2 regions of the Vibrio sp. WZ-1 genome follow, and region 1 is predicted to be linked to the other one. Evidence: riboswitches for the same ligand, from Rfam matches in the RefSeq annotation. Region 1 holds a riboswitch; the other holds the start of a gene.
What was found. A riboswitch is a leader RNA that binds a small molecule or an ion and turns the genes downstream of it on or off. The one in region 1 is predicted to bind lysine.
Positions count from the first base shown of each region.

Region 2: linked by a shared signal. The riboswitch ahead of lysC (lysine-sensitive aspartokinase 3) and the one ahead of tet(35) (tetracycline efflux Na+/H+ antiporter family transporter Tet(35)) in region 1 are both predicted to bind lysine.

Region 1 is NZ_JBQEQR010000085.1:267,344-275,369, reverse strand. Features, by position in the region: gene tet(35) (tetracycline efflux Na+/H+ antiporter family transporter Tet(35)) at 1-1,422, opposite strand, end outside; lysine riboswitch at 1,532-1,712, opposite strand; gene ACTS60_RS21980 (H-NS family histone-like protein) at 2,317-2,724, shown strand; gene ACTS60_RS21975 (inosine/guanosine kinase) at 2,866-4,170, opposite strand; gene ACTS60_RS21970 (hypothetical protein) at 4,287-4,556, opposite strand; gene mnmA (tRNA 2-thiouridine(34) synthase MnmA) at 4,745-5,869, shown strand; gene hflD (high frequency lysogenization protein HflD) at 5,880-6,497, shown strand; gene purB (adenylosuccinate lyase) at 6,650-8,020, shown strand.
Region 2 is NZ_JBQEQR010000052.1:1,801-9,826, forward strand. Features, by position in the region: gene ACTS60_RS03630 (cation:proton antiporter) at 1-612, opposite strand, end outside; gene metH (methionine synthase) at 804-4,481, shown strand; gene lysC (lysine-sensitive aspartokinase 3) at 4,549-5,901, opposite strand; lysine riboswitch at 6,027-6,205, opposite strand; gene ACTS60_RS03645 (pyridoxal-phosphate-dependent aminotransferase family protein) at 6,429-7,550, shown strand; gene ACTS60_RS03650 (PglL family O-oligosaccharyltransferase) at 7,606-8,026, opposite strand, start outside.

The DNA.
Region 1 (8,026 bases):
TACGTGATCAATGTGGTTACAACGTGCGCCAGTCGATGACAGAATTGTGGTATCTGAGATAGGTGAACAGTGGTCACCGAATACAGCACCAGCCAGAACAGCACTTAACATTGGCAGCATTAGTGCTACGTCTGTTGCGCCAGCCATATCACCCGCAATTGGAAGCATGATCCCGAACGTACCCCATGAAGTACCTGTTGAGAATGCCATTAGACCAGAAAGCAAGAATAGGATAACCGGCAGCCAATGAGGGTTAATGTTACCTTGCGCCATTGTCGATAGGTAAGAACCCGTCTTCATGTCACCGATAACAGAGCCGATAGTCCATGCGAATACAAGAATTAGGATCGCACCAAACATCGATTTAGCACCAATCCAAAGTGTGCGACCAATCTCTACCATTGGAATGCCTTGTTTAAACACAGTAAACAGTGCTACAGCCAGGCCAAGCAAGCTACCGTAGATTAAAGACATACCAACATCGGTGTTCTCAAACGCACCTAGAAGAGCAAACTCTTTACCGTCCGCAGCTAGTGCTTGACCACCGGTGTAAAGCATAGATGCGATAGTAGCAACGATAAGCGTTACGATTGGAAGCACTAGATCAGAAACTTTGCCCTTCTCGCTTTCACGAATATCTAGCTCTTCGTTAAGCTCGTGAGCTTCTTGAGTATCGTTTTCTTTATCTTTGTCAAAACCACGGCCTTGAGATGCTGCGATTTCATGGTCACGCATCTTGCCAATATCAAGACCAAACCACGCAACTGCAAATACCATTAGTAGCGCAAAGACAGCGTAGAAGTTCATTGGGATAAGGCGTACATAAGCACCAAGCGCTGAGTACTCCGTGATACCGTGTGACACCAAGATACCACCGATAATCGTAATAATGTACGCACCCCAGCTAGAAGCTGGCATGATCACACACATTGGTGCAGCGGTTGAGTCAAGGATGTACGCAAGCTTGGCGCGAGAGACGTAGAAACGGTCGGTCACTGGGCGAGAGATCGCACCAACGGCAAGACTATTAAAGTAATCGTCGACAAAAATGAATACGCCAAGGAAGGCTGCAAGAAGTTTAGAGCCGCGTTTACTTTTTACTCGAGTTTGCGCCCATTCCGCAAAAGCGCGCGTACCACCAGAAAGTGTTAACAGTGCTGTTGTCATACCTAAAAGGATTAGGAAGCCAACAATGCTCATGTTCCAAGTATTAATACCACCGTCTTCAATAAAGACAGAAGAAACTTGAGAGCTAACATAACCTACCGTGTTACCGATAGACCAATCATTAAGTAGAATCGCACCAAGTACGATACCTACACCAAGAGAAACTAATACGCGTCGAGTTAGAATCGCCAGTGTCAAAGCAACAATAGGCGGTAATAACGAAACAGGAGAATGTGCAAAATCTATTAAATTCATGATCTTCAAAAACCAAAGTTTGGCTAGAGATCTACTGCAGACAAGTCACGTAGCATACGGTACGTGCTCATGTTGAACTTAGCGACAGGGAAGCGAACACTCCACCCAACCCTACAGTAGCGCTCCATAGTTTAATGTTTATATACTATGGCAGTGTTGTTCCTTTCGGATACAACCCCAGCAAGTGGTTTCGATAGGCCACTTACTTCGGCAATCTTCGCCTTCCACTATTATTCATTGGTATCACCCCAATAATAGCTACTCTTCGAGACTGCGCCTCTACGGCAACAACAAACAATTAACCATTAATTGTACAAATTAACAACATATTGTCTGCAATATTGCATCAGGTAATTGCCATTGTACTCATGAAGACCACCAATGCAACACATCAAACTAAATTAAATCGATAAATAATCGTCACAATGATTTATAAATGAAATGTAACTGAAACATGGATTACGCAACTGCAATCACATTAATTAAATAAATTAAAGTTAGCCTATACAGACTAGCCTCTACGCTCTGCATTTAAGTTCATAATATTTATCAGTAAGCAAGATCCCAAATAAGAGTAACTCTCATATCCCATATTTAAATTCTATCGGTCATATAGCGCACCTTCACCCAAGGAATAGATACACGACTTTAAGATTAGAGCCATTTCTGCTTAGTATTACAGCCAATAATGCTTACCTGACCAAATAAGTTTGAACTTATATTAAACAGTACGCTCCAATATTGAACTTTGATTGAAAAAAACTATTTATTGTTTGCCAACGTCGGTAAGATGACGTTAAATATTAGAGTTTAATATTTCTATTATTTTGTTTGTTTTAATTAATCACTAGCATTATTATTACCAAACACCCTACTTAAAGAATAGGAACAGTTATGTCTGAGCTGACAAAAACACTTCTAAATATTCGTAGCCTTCGTGCATTTTCACGTGAGCTAACTCTAGAGCAACTTGAAGAAGCACTAGATAAACTAACTACCGTAGTTCAAGAACGCAAAGAAGCAGAAGAAGCTGATCGCGCTGCACAAGCAGAGCAAGAAGCAAAACTAGCAGCAATTGCAGAACAAATTGCCCAAGATGGTATCGACGTTAATGCACTAATTAGCGCGCTATCAGGCGAAACAAAAACAAAAACTAAATCTAAGCGCGCTCCTCGCCCAGCTAAATACAAATATGTAGATACAACTGGCGAAGAGAAAACTTGGACAGGCCAAGGTCGTACACCTTCTGCAATTCAAGAGCAATTAGACGCTGGTAAATCACTAGATGATTTCCTAATCTAATCTAGACATTAAGTCATACTTAAAAGGCTCCATTCAGGAGCCTTTTTTTTATCTCGTATACATCAGATCTCTTCGATAGGCTCAAATAAAAAAGACGCATAAAAACATGCGCCTTTATAAATTCACCGTGAAATGCCTGGGTTAACGCTCCCAGTAAGCCTCTTCAAGACTGTCTTCTCGCTCAGGTAGTCCGCGAGATAAACGAGGAGAATGCTGTACTAGCACTTCATAGCTTGCTCGGTTAGCGTATTTACACACTTGAGAAAACGAAGAATATGTTAAAAACTGATGAGCATGCTTGCTTGAGTTTGGCACATTCTCTTTGTGGTACTTATTTGCCGCCATATCATGAAGCACAGCAGACAATGCAGCATCACCAGCACCATTGGTGTTTTTAATTTTCTCAGGACCGCCCATATAAGGGGAAATATGAGAATAAACTTTAATTGGGTTTACACTCGCATCCTTTTTCGCTGGGCGACTAAATTCGTAACGGTTAAATTCAGCAATAGAACCCGGAAGTAATGGCAAAGAAGTTTCTCGCTTAGCGTCATCTTCTGTATAACCCGCCATAAATAACCCAACTGGACCTGCTGTACATAATACTAGATCTGCCCAATCCAACGTTTTATCAGACGCTGCCAATGGATCAGATTCACCAGTTAGAGCTTCTGCTTCATCTTCATTCATTGCTACAACAGATACGTTATCGCGAATAAACTCTTGCCAGAATGTTGGGTCATCTTGAATTACGAACTTAGTACCTAGTGTTAATACCACTGGTACATCATGTTTCTTCGCGTATTCAATAGCACGCATGGTTGCTTCAGGCATTGGATCACCTTCTTTGCAACGAACTAGATACGCAGTAAGAACAAGCGCTGAGGCACTCTTGAAGATCTTCTCTGGAATATTATCTGGATGAAGTTGGTTCATCTGACCTTCGCTAATTGCGAAAGTACGCTCACCGTCTTCAGTAATAAGAGCAAAACAACGGCCAATTGCACCTTCTACCCCTTGTAGGTAGTTTAAGTCCATGCGGCTAGATGTATTACATAGGTAGCGGTAACCATAGCTACCAATTTTAATATCCTGACTCATCACGCCTAAAAGTGTAGAACGGTCATCCGCTAACACAGAATAGTTGTGTAGTGTGTTGCCGATCGTGCCACCTGCATACTCATTAGTAATCAGGTTCTCTTCTTTTAGTTGCTGGTAAAGCGCTTCTGCAGTTGCATCATCAATTACCAGTGAGTGTCCCTTACTCAAACCATATTTTTCGATTACATCCGTGGTAACTTTAGCTTCGATATCTACCAACGTCTGATCAATACCGATAATGTGAGTACGCGTCATTTTCTTGCTTTCTTGTGCTTGACTGACCAAAGGGTCGCGAGCATGAACCGGAAAATAATGCTTCGATTTGCGTTGTCCAGGAAATTTCATATTGTTTGTCTGAATAAGGGATGAAAAGGAGAACGGATTCTATACCGCTGTTATAAAAGCAGCAATAAAAGCAATTATAGCAAACGTTTGCAGTCTATTTTTTTCTTTCAGGCTACTTATTCACCTTCCATAAAGCTTAGATCCGGTAATTGATCCAGATGCTCACTATAACGCTTTAAGTTGAACTCCCCTTCATTTTTCATCACGTCAAAAATCTCAATCGACATTGCGCACGCCATCATTGCAATCGCGTCTTCACGTGGTGTGCCTGTCATCATTAAGCGCATAAGCGTTTCTTTTACTTTAAGTGGGTTACCATCTTCGAGTTGATTTTCAACAATCTCAATCAACTCAGGTTCTTGCATAAATTGGTTTTCTTCGGTCATTTGATTTTTCCTCTTGGATTTTTGCCAACTATGCCATATATAACTTCTCTATACTTATGAAATTACCGACTTGCGATTTTGTTGGAGAAAAGTGCAGCAAATCGAAGTGTGATTTCGATCTCGGATCTGTCACCGGCCTGTGGATTCTGGTAGAATCTGCGTCCCGTTTATTTAAGTGGTGTTTAGTAATGTCTGATAACAGCCAAAAGAAAGTCATCGTCGGTATGTCCGGCGGCGTTGATTCATCTGTTTCTGCGTATCTTCTCAAGCAACAAGGCTATCAAGTAGAAGGCCTGTTCATGAAGAACTGGGAAGAAGATGACAACGAAGAATATTGTACAGCAGCAGAAGATCTTGCTGATGCTCAGGCAGTATGTGACAAGCTAGGCATTCACCTACACACCATCAACTTTGCTGCTGAGTACTGGGATAATGTATTTGAGTACTTCCTTGCTGAATACAAAGCAGGCCGTACACCAAACCCAGACATTCTTTGTAACAAAGAAATCAAGTTCAAAGCATTCCTAGAATTCGCTGATGAAGTACTTGATGCTGACTACATTGCAATGGGTCACTACGTGCGTCGATCTTTTCCAGAAAACGGTGAAAAGCCACAGATGCTACGCGGCCTAGATGGCAATAAAGACCAAAGCTACTTCTTATACACGTTAAGCCACGAGCAAGTTGCGCGTAGCCTATTCCCTGTAGGTGATCTAGAGAAACCTGAAGTGCGCCGCATCGCGGAAGAGCAAGATCTGATCACAGCTAAGAAGAAAGACTCAACCGGTATCTGTTTCATCGGTGAACGCAAGTTCACAGAGTTCCTTGGTAAATATCTTCCGGCTCAACCAGGTGATATTGAAACACCTGAAGGCGAAGTGATTGGTCAGCACCAAGGCCTTATGTACCACACACTAGGTCAGCGTAAAGGTCTACACATCGGTGGCCGTAAAGGCGGCGGTGGTAACGAAGACCCATGGTTCGTTGGCGAGAAAGATCTTAAACGTAACGTTTTGATAGCGGTACAAGGTAAAGACCACCCAATGCTGAAATCAGAAGGTCTACTTGCATCACAACTTCACTGGGTAGATCGTGAGCCAATTCGCGATGTTATGAAGTGCACAGTGAAAACTCGTTACCGTCAGGAAGATATTCCTTGTACAATCATCCCTATCGATGATGAAAACATTAAAGTGATCTTTGACGAGCCACAAATTGCTGTAACCCCAGGTCAATCAGCTGTGTTCTACAAAGATGACGTATGCCTAGGTGGCGGCATCATCGAGCAACGCATTAAATATTCTCAAGCTTAGGAGTCGTTACGTGGCGAATACACTTTATGACCGTACTATCGCTTTTGCAGGTATCTGCCAAGCTGTTGCTTTGGTTCAACAGGTAGCGAGAGACGGGCATTGTGATCAAGATGCCTTTGAAACGTCAATTAACGCCATTTTGAATACGAGCCCAGCCAACACCATTGGTGTTTTCGGTCGTGAAGCTGATCTTAAGCTGGGTCTTGAATGCTTGGTGAAAGGGATTGATAGCACTCCATCCGGAAGTGAAGTCACTCGCTACATCATCAGCCTAATGGCATTAGAGCGCAAGCTATCGAGCCGCAATGATGCAATGTCACAACTTGGTGACCGCATCCAAATGGCTCAGCGTCAAACGGAACATTTTGAATTGCTAGATGATCAAATGATCAGCAACCTAGCAAGCATTTACTTGGACGTTGTGAGCCCAATTGGCCCTCGCATTCAAGTAACTGGTACTCCATCTGTACTGCAACAGACCTCTAACCAGCACAAAGTTCGTGCGCTGTTGTTATCCGGTATTCGTAGTGCGGTACTCTGGCGTCAAGTTGGCGGTAAACGTCGTCATCTAATCTTCGGACGCAAGAAGATGATCGAGCAAGCACAAATCCTTCTTGCTCGCATGTAATAAGGTATAACATAAGCAGCTCGCGTTTATCGCGAGCTCATTTTTTTGAACAAAACAAATCTCGCGCAAACGTTTGCGCAATATTCGTGACAATTGCCACAGTTATTGGTATAAAGCTCACGAAATTTAGAAACCCAATTCAGGAGAACATCATGGAACTGTCAGCATTGACTGCTGTTTCACCAGTAGACGGTCGTTACGGAAGCAAGACAATTGCGTTACGCGAAATTTTCAGTGAATACGGTCTACTAAAATACCGTACTATCGTTGAAATCCGCTGGCTTCAAAAGCTTGCTGCTACTGCTGAAATTGCAGAAGTGCCAGCGTTTAGCGCAGAAGCAAACCAATTCCTAGACGACCTTGCTGCAAACTTCTCTGAAGAAGATGCACGCCGTATCAAAGAGATCGAGCGTACAACTAACCACGACGTTAAAGCCGTTGAGTACTTCCTAAAAGAGAAAGTAGCAGACGTTCCTGAGCTGCACGCAGTAAACGAGTTCTTCCACTTTGCATGTACTTCTGAAGATATCAACAACACGTCACACGCTCTAATGCTTAAAGAAGCGCGTGAGACTGTGATTCTTCCAGAAATTCGCAACCTAATCGACGCAATCAAAGCGCTTGCTGTTGAATACCGCGATATTCCTCTCCTATCTCGTACACACGGTCAGCCGGCTTCTCCATCAACAATGGGTAAAGAAATGGCAAACGTGGCGTACCGTATGGAGCGTCAATTCAAGCAAATCGAAAACGTTGAGATCCTAGCGAAAATCAACGGTGCAGTAGGTAACTACAACGCACACCTTTCTGCTTACCCAGAGCTAGATTGGCACAAGTTCTCTGAAGAGTTCATCACTGAGTCTCTTGGTGTTACTTGGAACCCTTACACTACGCAAATCGAGCCACACGATTACATTGCTGAACTATTCGATGCAGTAGCTCGTTTCAACACTATCCTGATCGACTTCGACCGTGATGTTTGGGGTTACATTGCACTAGGCCACTTCAAGCAAAAGACCATTGCCGGTGAAATTGGCTCTTCAACAATGCCTCACAAAGTTAACCCAATCGACTTTGAAAACTCTGAAGGTAACCTAGGCCTTGCGAACGCTGTGTTCGGCCACCTAGCACAGAAACTGCCTGTTTCTCGCTGGCAACGTGACCTAACTGACTCAACGGTTCTTCGTAACCTTGGTGTTGGTGTTGGCTACGCAATCATCGCTTACACTTCTACGCTTAAAGGCATCAGCAAGCTAGAAGTAAACCGTGAAGCACTTCTTGCTGAACTAGACAAGAACTGGGAAGTACTAGCAGAGCCAGTACAAACAGTAATGCGTCGTTACGGCATCGAGAAGCCATACGAGAAGCTAAAAGAGCTAACTCGTGGTAAACGTGTAGACGGCGAAGCAATGCGTAACTTCATTGACGGTCTTGAGCTTCCTGACCACGAGAAAGCACGTCTGAAAGAGATGACGCCAGCGAACTACATCGGTCAAGCAATCGAGCTAACAGATAAGCTGTAAGAGAAT
Region 2 (8,026 bases), on a different contig from region 1:
AAATAGAAGAGTTACACTTCCTACTGTAGGAGCTTCCGTTCCAAAAGCAATAGTAAATAGAGTTACAAAGATGACGAGACCAAAGCCATCGTTGAATAGTGACTCCCCTTCTATCTGAGTCGAAATTCGTCTTGGAGCATCAAGTTTTTTAACAATCGCGAGCACGGCGATTGGGTCAGTAGGCGAGATAAGAGCGCCAAACAATAAACAATAAATCAGATCAAATTGGATACCGATCAGGCTGCAAAAGCCATAGAGAACAAAACCTATGAAAAAAGTCGAGAAGAGCGTTGCGCCCAAGGCAAGAACCGTAATCTCCCATTTTTGATCTTTGAGATTTGGGAGTTTAATCCCTAATCCTCCCGCAAAGAGGAGGAAACCCAATATCCCCTTGAGTAGAAAGTCTTCGAAGTTGATTTTCGTAACAGTCTCAGTAGCTATCTCTGTCAAATGAAACCAGTTATTTTGACCTGCTATCAGAATAAGGAGAGAAAGTACCATTGAACCGGCGGTAATTGCGATGGTAGTTTGCATCTTTCCTATCTTGCTGTTTACAAAGGCAATAATCATTGCTGCCGCAGATAAGAAGCATAAGGTATGGTAGACCGACATAGAGCTCTCTATTTGTAACAAATTATGAATGGAATTTTCGGACGATGTTGACCAAATAGCAAACATTTTTTCGTGATATTACGGTAAGAAAGAATGGAGACAAAATAATCAGCAATTCTCATTTTAGACGTCTAGACTCCTTTAATTTGTATGATAGGATGGAGAGATAACTAAAGGAATGAGGCTGTACTGTGGGAAGTAATGTAAGACAACAGATTGAAGCTCAATTAAAGCAACGTATCTTGCTTATTGATGGTGGCATGGGCACCATGATTCAGGGATACAAACTTGAAGAGCAAGACTATCGAGGAGAGCGCTTTGCTGATTGGCATAGCGATCTAAAAGGCAACAACGATTTGTTGGTGCTCACTCAGCCTCAATTGATTAAGGAAATTCACAGCGCTTACTTAGAAGCTGGCGCAGATATTCTTGAGACCAATACCTTTAACGCGACGACTATTGCGATGGCTGACTATGAAATGGAAAGCCTGAGTGAGGAAATCAACTATGCAGCTGCAAAGCTTGCTCGTGAAGCCGCTGATGAGTGGACGGCAAAAACGCCAGATCGTCCGCGTTACGTTGCGGGTGTGCTTGGTCCGACAAACCGTACTTGTTCTATCTCCCCTGATGTAAATGACCCTGGCTATCGTAATGTCAGTTTTGATGAACTTGTTGAGGCTTATTCTGAGTCCACTCGTGCACTGATCAAGGGTGGTTCTGATCTTATTCTGATCGAGACCATCTTCGATACGCTTAATGCCAAAGCTTGTGCCTTTGCGGTTGATAGCGTTTTCGAAGAATTAGGCATCGAATTACCAGTTATGATCTCTGGTACCATTACCGATGCTTCTGGTCGTACGCTTTCTGGTCAAACAACAGAAGCCTTTTATAACTCTCTTCGTCATGTAAATCCAATTTCATTTGGCTTGAACTGTGCGCTTGGCCCTGATGAGCTGCGTCCGTACGTAGAAGAGCTTTCTCGTATTTCTGAATCTTTTGTTTCTACTCACCCAAATGCTGGTCTGCCGAATGCCTTTGGCGAGTATGACCTTTCGCCGGAAGATATGGCAGAACATGTTAAAGAGTGGGCTGAGAGCGGTTTCCTAAACCTAATTGGTGGCTGTTGTGGTACGACGCCAGAGCACATCCGTCATATGGCAATGGCAGTTGAAGGTGTTAAACCTCGTGATTTGCCTGAGCTTACGGTAGCTTGTCGTTTGTCTGGTCTTGAACCTCTTACGATTGAAAAAGAGACACTGTTTATCAATGTGGGTGAACGTACTAACGTTACTGGTTCTGCTCGATTTAAACGTCTGATCAAAGAAGAACTCTATGATGAAGCGCTAGAGGTCGCCCGACAACAAGTTGAGAACGGCGCTCAGATCATCGACATCAACATGGATGAAGGCATGTTGGATGCAGAAGCCTGTATGGTTCGATTCCTAAACCTATGCGCATCTGAGCCTGAGATCTCCAAAGTTCCAATCATGGTCGACTCTTCTAAATGGGAGGTCATCGAGGCGGGTCTGAAGTGTATTCAGGGCAAGGGCATCGTGAACTCCATCTCTTTGAAAGAAGGCAAAGAGAAGTTTGTTGAGCAAGCAAAACTGATTCGTCGATATGGTGCTGCAGTTATCGTTATGGCGTTTGACGAAGTTGGTCAGGCAGAAACACGTGAGCGTAAGTTAGAAATCTGTACTAATGCTTATCGTATTTTGGTTGATGAAGTCGGTTTCCCTCCAGAAGATATCATCTTTGACCCGAACATCTTTGCTGTTGCGACGGGTATCGAAGAGCACAACAATTATGCCGTGGATTTTATCGAAGCGGTTGCCGACATTAAGCGCGACTTGCCTCACGCGATGATCTCTGGTGGTGTGTCTAACGTTTCCTTCTCATTCCGCGGTAATAACTACGTTCGTGAAGCGATTCACGCGGTGTTTCTATACCACTGTTTTAAAAATGGTATGGACATGGGCATCGTTAATGCGGGTCAGTTGGAAATTTACGATAACGTTCCTGATAAGCTGCGTGAGGCGGTAGAAGATGTGGTTCTTAACCGTCGTGATGATTCGACCGAGAGGCTACTTGATATTGCAGCAGAATACGCAGGTAAAGGCGTTGGTAAAGAAGATGCTTCTGCACTTGAGTGGCGTACCTGGGCGGTAGAAAAACGTCTAGAGCATGCGCTTGTTAAAGGCATTACTGAGTTCATTGTCGAAGATACTGAAGAAGCTCGCCTTAATGCCTCTAAGCCACTTGAAGTCATTGAAGGTCCATTGATGGACGGCATGAACGTGGTGGGTGACTTATTTGGTGAAGGTAAGATGTTCCTTCCTCAGGTAGTGAAATCAGCGCGTGTTATGAAGCAGGCAGTAGCTCACCTTGAACCGTTCATCAACAAAGAGAAGCAAGCGGGGTCTTCCAACGGTAAGATTTTGTTGGCTACGGTAAAAGGCGATGTTCACGATATCGGTAAGAACATTGTTGGTGTAGTACTGCAATGTAATAACTACGAGATCATCGATCTTGGCGTAATGGTGCCATGTGAGAAGATCTTGAAGGTAGCGAAAGAAGAAAACGTCGACATCATTGGCCTGTCTGGTTTGATCACCCCGTCTCTCGATGAAATGGTGCATGTGGCGAAAGAAATGGAGCGACTTGATTTCGACCTTCCACTTCTGATTGGTGGTGCGACAACATCAAAAGCGCATACGGCAGTTAAGATTGAGCAGAACTACAAGAACCCTGTAGTGTATGTGAACAATGCTTCGCGAGCGGTTGGTGTATGTACTTCATTGTTGTCTGATGAACTTCGTCCTGCATTTGTAGAAAAGTTGGATGAAGATTACGTTCGCGTTCGTGATCAGCACAATCGTAAAAAGCCACGTACTAAACCTGTCACTTTAGAAGCAGCACGAGCGAACAAAGTCGCGATTGATTGGGATAAGTACACACCTCCTGCTCCTGCGAAGCCGGGTATCCATATTTTTGATGACTTTGAAGTGTCTACTTTGCGTAAGTACATCGACTGGACGCCTTTCTTTATGACTTGGTCGTTAGTCGGCAAGTATCCAACAATCTTTGACCATGAAGAAGTGGGTGAAGAGGCTCAACGCCTGTACAAAGATGCTAACGAACTACTAGATCGTGTTGAGCATGAAGGGTTACTCAAAGCACGCGGTATGTGTGGTCTGTTCCCTGCCGCGAGTGTCGGTGATGATATTGAAGTTTACACTGACGAATCGCGTACAGAAGTGGCAAAAGTACTGCATAACTTGCGTCAGCAAACAGAGAAACCAAAAGGCTTCAACTACTGCTTGTCTGATTATGTTGCACCAAAAGAGTCTGGTAAGCACGATTGGGTTGGTGCTTTTGCAGTAACTGGCGGTATTGGTGAACGTGAACTTGCTGATGAGTACAAAGCGCAAGGTGATGATTACAATGCCATCATGATTCAAGCAGTAGCGGATCGTCTGGCGGAAGCATTCGCCGAGTATTTACATGAGCGTGTGCGTAAAGAGATTTGGGGTTACGCTGCTGATGAAGAGTTGTCGAATGAAGAATTGATTCGTGAGAAATACCAAGGCATTCGACCAGCTCCGGGTTACCCAGCATGTCCAGAGCATACTGAAAAAGGGCCGCTTTGGGAGCTAATGAATGTTGAAGAAAACATTGGCATGTCACTAACATCGAGCTATGCGATGTATCCAGGAGCGTCCGTATCGGGTTGGTACTTCTCACATCCAGATTCTCGTTACTTTGCGATCGCACAGATCCAAGAGGATCAGCTGCAAAGTTATGCTGATCGTAAAGGTTGGGATCGGATCGAAGCGGAGAAGTGGTTGGGTCCAAACATTAACGGCTAACTAGACCATTTAGAAACTAAAAGGGCTGCCATGTGCAGCCCTTGTTTATTGGTGAATTAAAGCATTTTTATTGCTCAAATAATTCAGTATGCAGTTTTTGGATCGCTTGGCGAGATACGGACTCGTGGACAAGGAAACACAGGTTATGAGGGCTTGCTCCGTAACAGATCATACGTAGGTTGAAGTCTTCTAGCGTGCCAAATACTTGCTTCGCATAGCCTTTGCTTTCACTCATGTTGTTACCAATCAGAGCGACGAGGCATAGGTCGTGTTCCACTTCTACTTTACACAGTTCTTCAAGCTCTTCACGTGCCGCTTGTGGCAATTGAGGAGCACCGCCAGACGTGTCTGTTTGATCGAGAGTGAGTGACACACTGATTTCAGATGTGGTGATTAGATCAACAGAGATTTTGTGCTTCGCTAGGATCTCAAATACTTTAGCTAAGAAGCCGTACGCGTGGAACATGTTAGCACTGCGTAGAGTTACCATAGTTTGGTTACAGCGCAGGGCAAGTGCTCGGAATAAAGGTGAACTTTCTACTTGGTGGCGGATCCATGTGCCGCCTTTTTCCGGCTCTTTAGACGACCCAACGAAAACAGGGATATCGTGACGAAGTGCCGGAACTAGTGTTGAAGGGTGCAGGATCTTTGCCCCGAAGTTTGCCATCTCTGATGCTTCGCTAAAGCTGATCTCTGGAATCGGTGCTGCTTTTGAGGCGATACGTGGGTCTGTGGTGTAAATGCCCGGAACGTCGGTCCAAATCTCTAGACCTGCTGCTTTCACACCTTCTGCAATCAATGCTGCACTGTAGTCACTGCCGCCACGACCAAGAGTAGTGGTGTTACCTTCTTCATCTGAGCCAATAAAGCCTTGAGTGATAACCACGTATTCTTGGCAAAGTGGAACCAACTTTTCTTGGGCGAGTTGCGAAATTGTCGCGATACTTGGTTCAGCTCGACCAAAGTTTCCATCGGTTTTTAATACGTCGCGAATATCAAAACGAGTCGCGTTTACGCCACGCTCACGCATTAATTGTGTAAGGATGTGAGTCGACATTAATTCGCCACAAGCGACCAAATGGTCGGTTAGTTTGGTGCTAGCTTGGATAGAGGCTGCTTCCGCTAAGCTAGTGACAGTATCTAGAATGGCATAAACTTCTGTCGCGGCTTCGGTTGCATTATCGAGTTGGGACAGAATGGATTCATGAATATCTGCTAATTTCTGCAGTACTTCCGCACGATGTTCTTGGTCTTGGACACCGTTTGCCAGTTCAACCAAAAGGTTGGTGACACCTGAGCAAGCGCTGCTGACGACAAGACGAGTATTTGGGTTGTTTTCTATGATGGTGGAGCAACGGCTCATTGCCTCAAAGTTGGCAACACTGGTTCCACCGAATTTCGCTACGTTAAATGCGCTCACTGCGTTCTCCCACGACTTCCTAAAAAAATAACAACAATTAATAATTGGTTGCCCAACACATCCAATGTTTGGTGAGGAAAGGAACAGAGCAAATAGAGAGGTAGTTAGAATGTAATTTAAAATTTACCCTCAGAAGCTCTTCATCAAACGGCGCTGATGACAGTTGATGGGACTCAACCCAAGTCAACCGACAAGTCAAATCCTGCAACTTTGACTTACCTCGGCACTACTCCCCCTGAGTGATTGGTATTGGAATTGCGGCTCCACAAATCACCTGCCTGGGCAGTGCTCCTCTTCTGCATAAAGCTTAAACATTGAACGGTTTTGCTGTCACATTGTCAACCAATATCTCAACCATTATGAAAGTTTTTATTAACGAATTTGTGACAGTGGTTTGACCTCTATACTTAGGGCTAATTGCCGATAGAGGAAAAATCTATTAGGGTGAAAAGTTCGATACCTGAGCCAACCTTTTGAATAGATCTTTTATAACGCTCAGAATGAATGACTGCAATCAAGGAGCTGACATGCCGATCCAAAGCTTTATTCCCCCACACCGTATTTTGATGGGGCCTGGTCCCTCTGATACTCCACCTCAGGTTTTACAAGCGCTAAGCCGTCCAACAGTTGGTCATCTAGACCCGCTTTTTATTGCAATGATGGATGAGCTAAAACAGTTGCTTAAATATGCTTTCCAAACTGAAAACGAGTTCACCATCGCAGTATCTGCACCAGGTAGTGCGGGTATGGAAACGTGCTTCGTCAATTTGATCGAAAAGGGCGACAAAGTCATTGTCTGCCGTAATGGTGTTTTCGGTGAACGTATGCGTGAAAATGTGGTTCGTGCTGGTGGTGAAGCGCTTATCGTCGATGATGAGTGGGGCACGCCTGTATCGGTCGATAAAGTTGAAGAAGCGTTAAAGCAGAACCCTGATGCTAAGATTCTTGCTTTTGTTCATGCTGAAACATCGACGGGCGCGGTAAGTGATGCTCAAGCCTTGGGTAAACTCGCGAAGCAATATGGTTTGTTATCGATCGTCGATGCCGTGACCTCGCTTGGTGGTGTGCCCCTTAAAGTCGATGAGTGGCAGTTAGATGCTGTGTATTCTGGCAGCCAAAAATGTTTGTCGTGTGTACCTGGCTTATCTCCAGTCACACTTTCTCCTGCAGCCATTGAGAAGATTCAATCTAGGACGACACCGGTTCAAAGCTGGTTCTTGGATCAAAGTCTAGTGTTAGGTTATTGGAGTGGACAAGGTAAGCGCAGCTACCACCACACAGCGCCGGTGAACAGTTTGTATGCCCTGCATGAAGCTCTACTTATCCTTAAGAATGAAGGTTTAGAAAATGCGTGGGCGCGTCACCAGTTAATGCATGAGAAGCTCAAAGCTGGTCTACAAAAACTTGGTTTTGAATTCGTGGTAGAAGAAGAGTATCGACTACCGCAATTGAACGCGATTTATGTCCCTGAAGGAATTGATGAAGCAAAAGTGCGTAATCATTTACTTGAAACTTACAACTTAGAAATCGGTGCCGGTCTTGGTGCTCTGGCTGGCAAAGCATGGCGAATTGGTTTGATGGGTTATGGTGCTCGACCTGAAAACGTGGCTTTGTGTTTGCGAGCTTTAGAAGAGTCGCTAACTGAATAAATCGCCTCGGTATGAGATAAAGAAAAGCGAAGGTTATTCCTTCGCTTTTTTGTGTTTATTGCTTAGTACCAGACGTTGGTGTTGGTGAGGCTGAGATAGCCTGAGAAGGAGGCTGGTAATTGACGCTACTGAAATCAATTTTAGGGAACAAGAACTGCGCTTCTGCACGAATTTGTTCAGATTTACTTGTGTCATCCAACCCTTGATATGCCAGTATCAGATTGTTGTAAAACGCTGGTCGTGGCTTGTCTTTAATGATCTCCAATGACCAATCAATGTAAGGCTGAATTAAGGTTGGATCTTGCTTGTATAAGCCGATGTTTAAGAAGGTGCTGTACACATCCCAATCGAAACGATCTTTCCAGACCACTGGGTTCGTCACCTGATTCAAGATATCCGGATTGGTTGGACGCGTGGTTTCAAACTTGGTTAAGACGTAGTTGGTGTGCAATGCGCTAACCATATAGAAAGTAAAC